DNA from 2 places in the Actinosynnema sp. NPDC059797 genome. Region 2 is predicted to be linked to the other one. Evidence: riboswitches for the same ligand, from Rfam matches in the RefSeq annotation. Region 2 holds a riboswitch; the other holds the start of a gene.
What was found. A riboswitch is a leader RNA that binds a small molecule or an ion and turns the genes downstream of it on or off. The one in region 2 is predicted to bind glycine.
Positions count from the first base shown of each region.

Region 1: it holds a riboswitch for glycine, as region 2 does, so the genes downstream of both, gcvP (aminomethyl-transferring glycine dehydrogenase) here and gcvT (glycine cleavage system aminomethyltransferase GcvT) in region 2, are expected to answer to the same signal.

Region 1 covers NZ_JBHWIE010000293.1:212-4,525, reverse strand. Annotated here, with positions in the region: gene ACFV4N_RS34825 (MerR family transcriptional regulator) at 498-1,073, shown strand; glycine riboswitch at 1,285-1,374, shown strand; gene gcvP (aminomethyl-transferring glycine dehydrogenase) at 1,525-4,314, shown strand, end outside.
Region 2 covers NZ_JBHWIE010000228.1:6,636-10,949, forward strand. Annotated here, with positions in the region: gene ACFV4N_RS31855 (helix-turn-helix transcriptional regulator) at 132-617, shown strand; gene ACFV4N_RS31860 (hypothetical protein) at 802-1,176, shown strand; gene ACFV4N_RS31865 (DUF3817 domain-containing protein) at 1,192-1,494, shown strand; glycine riboswitch at 1,557-1,648, shown strand; glycine riboswitch at 1,650-1,739, shown strand; gene gcvT (glycine cleavage system aminomethyltransferase GcvT) at 1,851-2,951, shown strand; gene glyA (serine hydroxymethyltransferase) at 2,969-4,234, shown strand; partial or broken gene ACFV4N_RS31880 (malonic semialdehyde reductase) at 4,313-4,314, shown strand, end outside.

The DNA of each region.
Region 1 (4,314 bases), on a different contig from region 2:
CAACCTCGGCGGGCGGGCTGCCGGGGCGTGCCGAAACCCCCACCCCACCGGTCGGGCGAACCTCGGGAACGGACCCCGCGCGACCCGTCGGCGACCCCCGGTCCAGCCCCCGCCAAACCCCGGTCGCCGGGCCTCCACCCGCGACGGGCGGGTACCACCTGCGAGAGGCCCGACCACTGGTCCGAACCCCTCGCAGGTGTGTGCGGTGCGTTGTGGATCAACCCCGCGTGCCACCCCCCGGTGTCACACTTCTGGATTACACAACGTCAGCAATCCTCTGCTAAACGATCACTAAACGTCACCCGAATGGCTTACAACCGTCGGCTCTCTCAACCTCTACCTCAGGTTGAGGTCAGACACGTCCCGCGCGTCGCGTTGACCTGCCCCCTAGGCGGTCTTACCGTCGAGCTCAGGTGAATTGCCACGGTGTGATTCGGGCACCGCGGCGGCTTCACGTTGGTCGCCGGTCGTCGTGGCCGGACCGAGGGGAGGCAGGCGTGGTCGAGGAAGCGCCCATCATCCGGGCCGGTTCCGGCTCCGGCGAACAGGGCGAGCTGTTCCCGGACTCCTCGCTGCCGGACGAACTCGTGGGGTACCGCGGCCCCGCCGCGTGCCAGATCGCGGGCATCACCTACCGCCAGCTCGACTACTGGGCCCGCACCGACCTGGTCAGCCCGACGATAAGGAGCGCGCACGGCTCCGGCAGCCAGCGGCTGTACTCGTTCAAGGACATCCTCGTCCTGAAGGTCGTCAAGCGGCTCCTGGACACCGGCGTCTCGCTCCAGAACATCCGGGTCGCGGTCGACCACCTCCGCCGCCGGGGCGTGCAGGACCTGGCCCGCATCACGCTGTTCAGCGACGGCACCACGGTCTACGAGTGCACCTCGCCCGAGGAGGTCGTCGACCTGCTCCAGGGCGGCCAGGGCGTGTTCGGCATCGCGGTCAGCGGCGCCATGCGGGAGATCAGCGGCACCATCCACGAGTTCCCCGCCGAGCGCGCGGACGGCGCCGAGATCGTCCCGGCCCCGAACGACGAGCTGTCACGCCGCCGCCGCACCCGCGCCACCGGCTGAGCGAACGGCGGGGAGCGACACCGCGGGGGAGCGGACGACCGGAGCACCGACCACGGCGCGAGAACGGCGCGGACACGACATGTTGCAGCCGGGTACCTCGGGTGTGCCCACCGGGAAACCCGGTCAAACCCGGTTGTCCAGCCATTGAGATCCACGTCGCGCCGACGGGACCCGCGCGACCGCCGCCGGGTACGATTCGCGCGTAGTCGCTTTATCCCGCGCGGGAGAGTCCGAGCCCGCTCGGCGCCGAAGGAGCAAATCCTCCCCGGAACCTCTCAGGCGCAAGGACCGCGCGGGTGAGACGCCTCTGGAAAGCGGGTCGGGCAAGAAGACCCCGCCGACGGTGCAAGCCCGGCCACCACCGGGTGAAGCTCTCAGGCGCCCGACGACGGGCAGGAGACAGAGGGGGAGGGCAACGGCAGCAGTGTGCCCGTAGCCCCGGAGGCGACACATGACGCAGGACCGCATCCCCCTCGCCGCTCTCGAGCACGGCACCCCCTTCGCCGACCGGCACGTGGGCCCCCGGCCCGCCGAGCTGGCGCGCATCCTCGACGTGATCGGCGTCGGCTCCCTGGAGGAGCTGGCCCAGCACGCGGTGCCCGAGTCGATCCGCGAGCGCGACCTGGTGCTGGACCTGCCCTCGCCCGCCACCGAGACCGAGGCCCTGGCCGAGCTGCGCGCCCTGGCGGCCCGCAACCGCCCGATGACCCAGATGATCGGCCTCGGCTACTACGGCACCACCACGCCGCCGGTGATCCGCCGCAACGTGCTGGAGAACCCCGCCTGGTACACCGCGTACACGCCCTACCAGCCGGAGATCTCCCAGGGCCGGCTGGAGGCCCTGCTGAACTTCCAGACCGTCGTCGGCGACCTCACCGGCCTGCCGCTGGCCAACGCCTCCATGCTGGACGAGTCCACGGCCGCCGCCGAGGCGATGACGCTGGTCCGCCGCGCCGGCCGGGCCAAGTCGAACAAGTTCGTGGTCGACGCCGACACGCTGCCGCAGACCCTCGCCGTCATCGAGACCCGCGCCGAGCCGCTGGGCATCGAGGTCGTCACCGCCGACCTGTCGCAGGGCCTGGAGGGCCTCGGCCTGGGCGGCGACTTCTTCGGCGTGCTGCTGTCCTACCCCGGCGCGTCCGGCGTGGTCCGCGACCACGCGTCGGTCATCGAGGAGGTCCACCGGGCCGGCGCGCAGGCCGTCGTGGCCGCCGACCTGCTGGCGCTGGCGCTGCTGCGCCCGCCCGGCGAGATCGGCGCGGACGTCGTGGTCGGCACCACCCAGCGCTTCGGCGTGCCGATGAGCTTCGGCGGGCCCCACGCCGGCTACATGGCCGTCCGCCAGGGCCTGGAGCGGCAGCTCCCGGGCCGCCTGGTCGGCGTGTCCGTGGACGCCGACGGCAACCCGGCCTACCGGCTGGCGCTCCAGACGCGCGAGCAGCACATCCGCCGCGAGAAGGCCACCAGCAACATCTGCACCGCGCAGGTCCTGCTGGCCGTGATCGCCTCCATGTACGCCGTCTACCACGGCCCGGAGGGCCTGAAGGCCATCGCGACCCGCGCCCACCGCATGGCGACCGTGCTGGCCGCGGGCCTGTGCGAGGCCGGGGTCGAGGTGGTGCACGGCGAGTTCTTCGACACCGTGCGCGCCCGCGTCGAGGGCCGGGCCGCCGAGGTCGTGGCCGCGGCGCGCGAGCTGGGCGTGAACCTGTGGCGGGTGGACGACGACGTCGTGTCCGTCTCCTGCGACGAGACCACCACGCGCGAGCACCTGGACCTGGTGTGGAAGGCGTTCGGCGTCACCGTGGCCGACGTGGACGGCCTGGACGCCGACACCGCCGACGGCATCCCCGCCGACCTGCGCCGCACCTCCGAGTACCTGACCCACCCGGTGTTCCACACCCACCGCTCGGAGACCGCGCTGCTGCGCTACCTGCGGTCCCTGTCGGACAAGGACGTGGCGCTGGACCGCAGCATGATCCCGCTGGGCTCGTGCACGATGAAGCTCAACGCCACGGCCGAGATGGAGCCCATCACCTGGCCGGAGTTCGCCGAGCTGCACCCGTTCGCGCCGGTCGAGGACGCCGCCGGGTACCTGGAGCTGATCGGCGACCTGGAGCGGTGGCTGGCCGAGGTCACCGGCTACGACGCCGTGTCGCTCCAGCCCAACGCGGGCAGCCAGGGCGAGTTCGCGGGCCTGCTGGCCATCCGCGCCTACCACCGCGCCAACGGCGACGCGCACCGCGACGTGTGCCTGATCCCCTCCAGCGCGCACGGCACCAACGCCGCGTCCGCGGTCATGGCGGGCATGCGGGTCGTGGTGGTCAAGTGCGACGACAAGGGCAACGTGGACCTGGGCCACCTGCGCGAGACGGTCGAGGCGCACCGGGACGACCTGGCCGCCATCATGATCACCTACCCGTCGACGCACGGCGTGTACGAGGACACCGTGCGCGAGGTGTGCGGGCTGGTGCACGACGCGGGCGGCCAGGTGTACGTGGACGGCGCGAACCTCAACGCCCTGATCGGCCTGGCGCAGTACGGCAAGTTCGGCTCGGACGTGTCCCACCTGAACCTGCACAAGACGTTCTGCATCCCGCACGGCGGCGGCGGCCCCGGCGTCGGCCCGATCGGCGTGCGGTCGCACCTGGCGCCGTTCCTGCCCAACCACCCGCTCCAGCCGGCCGCCGGCCCCGCCACGGGCGTCGGCCCGATCAGCGGCGCGCCGTGGGGCTCGGCGTCGATCCTGCCGATCTCGTGGGCGTACGTGCGGATGATGGGCGCCGACGGCCTGCGCCGGGCGACCCTGACCGCGGTGGCCGCGGCGAACTACGTGGCGCGGCGGCTGGACGAGCACTTCCCGGTGCTCTACACCGGCGAGGGCGGCTTCGTGGCCCACGAGTGCATCCTCGACCTGCGGCAGATCACCAAGGCGACCGGCGTGACCGTGGACGACGTGGCCAAGCGGCTGGCCGACTACGGCCTGCACGCGCCGACCATGTCGTTCCCGGTGGCGGGGACGCTGATGGTGGAGCCGACCGAGAGCGAGGACCTGGCCGAGATCGACCGGTTCATCGACGCCATGATCGCGATCAGGCGCGAGATCGACCGCGTCGGCTCGGGGGAGTGGCCGGCGGACGACAACCCGCTGCGCAACGCCCCGCACACGGCCGCCTGCGTCACGGCGGAGTGGGACCACCCGTACAGCCGCGAGGTGGCGGTGTTCCCGGCGGGCGTCACC
Region 2 (4,314 bases):
GACCGTACGGGTGGAATGAGGGCTATAACGCGCTGGTAACAGGGTTTTTGACAAACCGGGGTCTAGCGGTTGTCGGTACCCGCTAATACGGTGCGCTGCATTGGCTGATCTTCGACCGACGAGGAGGCAGAATGGTCGAGGACTCCGGAGTCGACGAGCTGCTGAGGCAGTGGGCGGCCGAGCGCTCGGACGACGCCGAGCTGCAGGAGGTGAACCGGATCAAGGACGCGTGGCTCGCGGAAGCCCCGCCGTCCCCCGGTATCCCCGTGCAGCGGGCGACTGGTGGTCACCGCGGTCTGGTGCGGGTCGAGTCCGCTGACCCCGCCTACGTGGCGGCGATGCGGAAGCGGGCGCCCGAGGTGCCCGAGGGCCTGCTCGCGGCCGCCGCCAGCTACTGGCAGCTGGTGGGCGACCTGTCCGAGGCGGAGCAGTGGTGGGACGCGGGCATCAGCCCGCTGGACCAGCGCGCTCTGGACTACCGGGCGGCCGGGCTCACGCCCGCCGACCTCGGTCGTCGGCTCGGGCCGATGACGGTGCTCCAGCACCTGCGTCGGGGCAGTGCGGCGGCCTGGTGCGTGGCCAGGTTGCAGAGGCAACGCCGGGACGGCGTGGCCTAGTCCGGAAACGAGAGGGGCGGGCTCCTGTGGTCGGGAGCCCATGCCCGAGGGGTGGGCTCCTGCGGAGGAGCCCTCGCCCGAGGGGGTGCCGGGGACGCCACCGCGACCTGCTCCGAGCGGGAAGACCCCGAACCCGGCAAACCCGACCGTTCGACCTGCTCGGCGCGCGAAGTACCCTGGAGCCGTGCCGGGCCTCATCACCCCCAAGCGGACCGCCATCGCGCTGGTCTGCGTGCTCTCCCTGATCGTGTGCTGCGGCCTCGCCTACTGGCAGTGGGCGCGGTTCTCCCAGGCCGGCGGCACGTTCCAGAACCTCGGCTACGTCTTCCAGTGGCCCCTGTTCGGCCTCTTCCCCGCCTTCATGGTGTGGCGCATCCGCAAGCTGGACGCCCAGCGCAAGGCCGAGGCCGCCGCCGGCCCGCCCGAGGAGCCGGTGGTCGAGCCGGTCGGGCGGGTGGTTACGGTTGAGCCCGTCAGGAGAGCGCACGACGACGAGGACGACGAGCTGGCGGCCTACAACCGCATGCTCGCCGAGTTGCACGCGCGGGACCAGCGGTGAGGCGAAGGTAGGGCGATGGACGGCGCGTTGACCAGGTTCCGGTTCATGGCTTACGTGGTCGGTGTCGGCCTGCTGCTGCTCGTGGCCGCCATGTTCGCCAAGTACGTGGGCGACAACGAGACCATGATGCGGATCGTCGGCCCCGTGCACGGCTTCCTCTACGCGGTCTACCTGGTGCTGACCGTCGACCTGGCGCTCAAGGCCCGCTGGTCGATCAAGGGCACGGCCCTGGTGCTGATCGCCGGCACGATCCCGTTCGTGTCGTTCTACGCCGAGCGCAAGGTCGTGGCGAACCTCCGGACCGGCAAGGCCCTGTGACCAGGGTTGACCGGGCCGCCCGGCCCGCCTAGCGTCTGGCGGTACCAACTGAACACGGCCGTCGACGTCGCGCGGGAGAGTCCCCAGGCGAGCTGGGGCGCCGAAGGAGCAACCCCTCCCCGGAATCTCTCAGGCACAGCTACCGCCGACGAAGGCAACTCTGGAAAGCAGGCGCCCGGCGCGCCTCGCCCACGGTGCAAGCCGCTCACCAGCGGTGAAGCTCTCAGGCTCATGACAGAGGGGGAGGCTCACTCAGACGAGGAGTCTCCGATGGACCGTGTCATCCTTCACACGTGCCCGCCGACCCGACCGGTCGGCGCTACCGGCATGTCCGCACCCCGGGAGGACCGCGCCTGATGGAAAGCCGCCGCACGCCCCTGCACGCCGAGCACGAGGCCCTGGGCGCCATGTTCACCGACTTCGCGGGCTGGCGGATGCCGCTGCGCTACGACAGCGAGCTGGCCGAGCACCGCGCGGTGCGCACGTCGGCGGGCCTGTTCGACCTGACCCACATGGGTGAGATCGTGCTCACCGGGCCGGAGGCGGGCGCCGCCCTGGACCACGCCCTGGTCGGGCACGCCTCCGCGATCGGCGTCGGCCGCGCCCGCTACACCATGATCTGCGAGGCCGACGGCGGCGTGGTCGACGACCTGATCGTCTACCGGCTGGGCGACCAGGAGTACCTGGTCGTGGCGAACGCCTCCAACGCGGCCGTCGTGCACGAGGCGCTGGTGGAGCGGGCCGCGGGCTTCGACACCGCCGTCGAGGACCGCTCGACCGACTACGCGCTGCTGGCCGTGCAGGGCCCGAACTCCACGGCGATCCTCGCCGGCCTCACCCCGACCGACCTGTCGGCGGTCAAGTACTACGCCTCCTACCCGACCGAGGTGGCCGGCAAGCCCGTGCTGCTGGCCCGCACCGGCTACACCGGCGAGGACGGCTTCGAGCTGTTCACCGCGCCGGCCGACGCCGCCCACGTGTGGCGGGCGCTGCTGGAGGCGGGCGCGCCGCACGACCTGAAGCCCGCCGGCCTCGGCTGCCGCGACACGCTGCGGCTGGAGGCGGGCATGCCGCTGTACGGCAACGAGCTGGGCCGCGACCGCACGCCGTTCCACGCGAACCTGGGCCGGGTGGTCAAGCTCGACAAGCCGGGCGACTTCGTCGGCCGCGACGCGCTGGCCGCCGTCGCCGAGCGGGGCGTGGACACCGCCCTGGTCGGCCTCAAGACCACCTCGCGCCGCGCGCCGCGGCACGGGTACCCGGTGCTGGACGCGGCGGGCGACCCGATCGGCGAGGTCACCAGCGGCGCCCTGTCGCCGACGCTGGGCTACTCGGTGGCCATGGCCTACGTGGCCGTCGACCACACCCGGCCGGGCACGCCGCTGTTCGTCGACGTCCGGGGCAAGCGCGAGCCGGTGGAAGTCGTCGCCCTGCCGTTCTACAAGCGAACCAGCTGACCCCAGGAGAGATCCCCATGTCCGAGCACTTCAACACCTCCCTCGCGGAGTTCGACCCGGAGGTCGCGGACGCGGTCGCCGCCGAGCTGCACCGGCAGCAGAGCACGCTGGAGATGATCGCCTCCGAGAACTTCACGCCGGTGTCGGTGCTCCAGGCGCAGGGTTCGGTGCTGACCAACAAGTACGCCGAGGGCTACCCGGGCCGCCGGTACTACGGCGGCTGCGAGAACGTCGACGTGATCGAGCGGCTGGCCATCGAGCGGGTCAAGGCGCTGTTCGGCGCGGGCTTCGCCAACGTGCAGCCGCACTCGGGCGCGCAGGCCAACGCGTGCGCGATGTTCGCCCTGCTCCAGCCCGGCGACACGATCCTGGGCCTCGACCTGGCCCACGGCGGCCACCTCACGCACGGCATGAGGATCAACTTCTCCGGCAAGCTCTACAACGTGGTGCCCTACCACGTGTCGGACGCCGACGGCCGCGTCGACATGGCGGAGGTCGAGCGGCTGGCGCAGGAGCACCGGCCCAAGCTGATCGTGGCCGGCTGGTCGGCCTACCCGCGCCAGTTGGACTTCGCCGAGTTCCGCCGCATCGCGGACTCGGTCGAGGCCTACCTGATGGTGGACATGGCGCACTTCGCCGGCCTGGTCGCGGCGGGCCTGCACCCCAGCCCCGTGCCGCACGCGCACGTGGTGACCACCACCACGCACAAGACGCTGGGCGGCCCCCGCGGCGGCGTGATCCTGACCAACGAGGCCGACCTCGCCAAGAAGATCAACTCGGCCGTGTTCCCCGGCCAGCAGGGCGGCCCGCTGGAGCACGTGATCGCGGGCAAGGCGGTGGCGTTCAAGCACGCCGCGTCACCGGAGTTCGCCGACCGCCAGCGCCGCACGGTCGAGGGCGCGAAGATCCTCGCCGACCGCCTGGCGCAGCCCGACGCGGCCGCCGCCGGCGTGAAGGTCCTCACCGGCGGCACGGACGTGCACCTGGTGCTGGTCGACCTGGTGGCGTCCGAACTGGACGGCAAGCAGGCCGAGGACCGGCTGCACGAGGTCGGCATCACGGTCAACCGCAACGCGGTGCCGAACGACCCCCGCCCCCCGATGGTCACCTCCGGCCTGCGCATCGGCACGCCCGCCCTGGCCACGCGCGGCTTCGGCGCGGCGGACTTCACCGAAGTGGCCGACGTCATCGCGGCCGCCCTCCAGCCGTCGCCGGACCTGGCGGAGCTGCGGGCGCGCGTGGACGTGCTGGCGGCCAAGCACCCGCTGTACCCGAACCTGTGAAGCACGGCACGAAATAGTTCGAGTTTCCTCGAGGTTGTCCCGCGTGCACCCGCCTGCGGGACAACCGAAGGGAACACCAT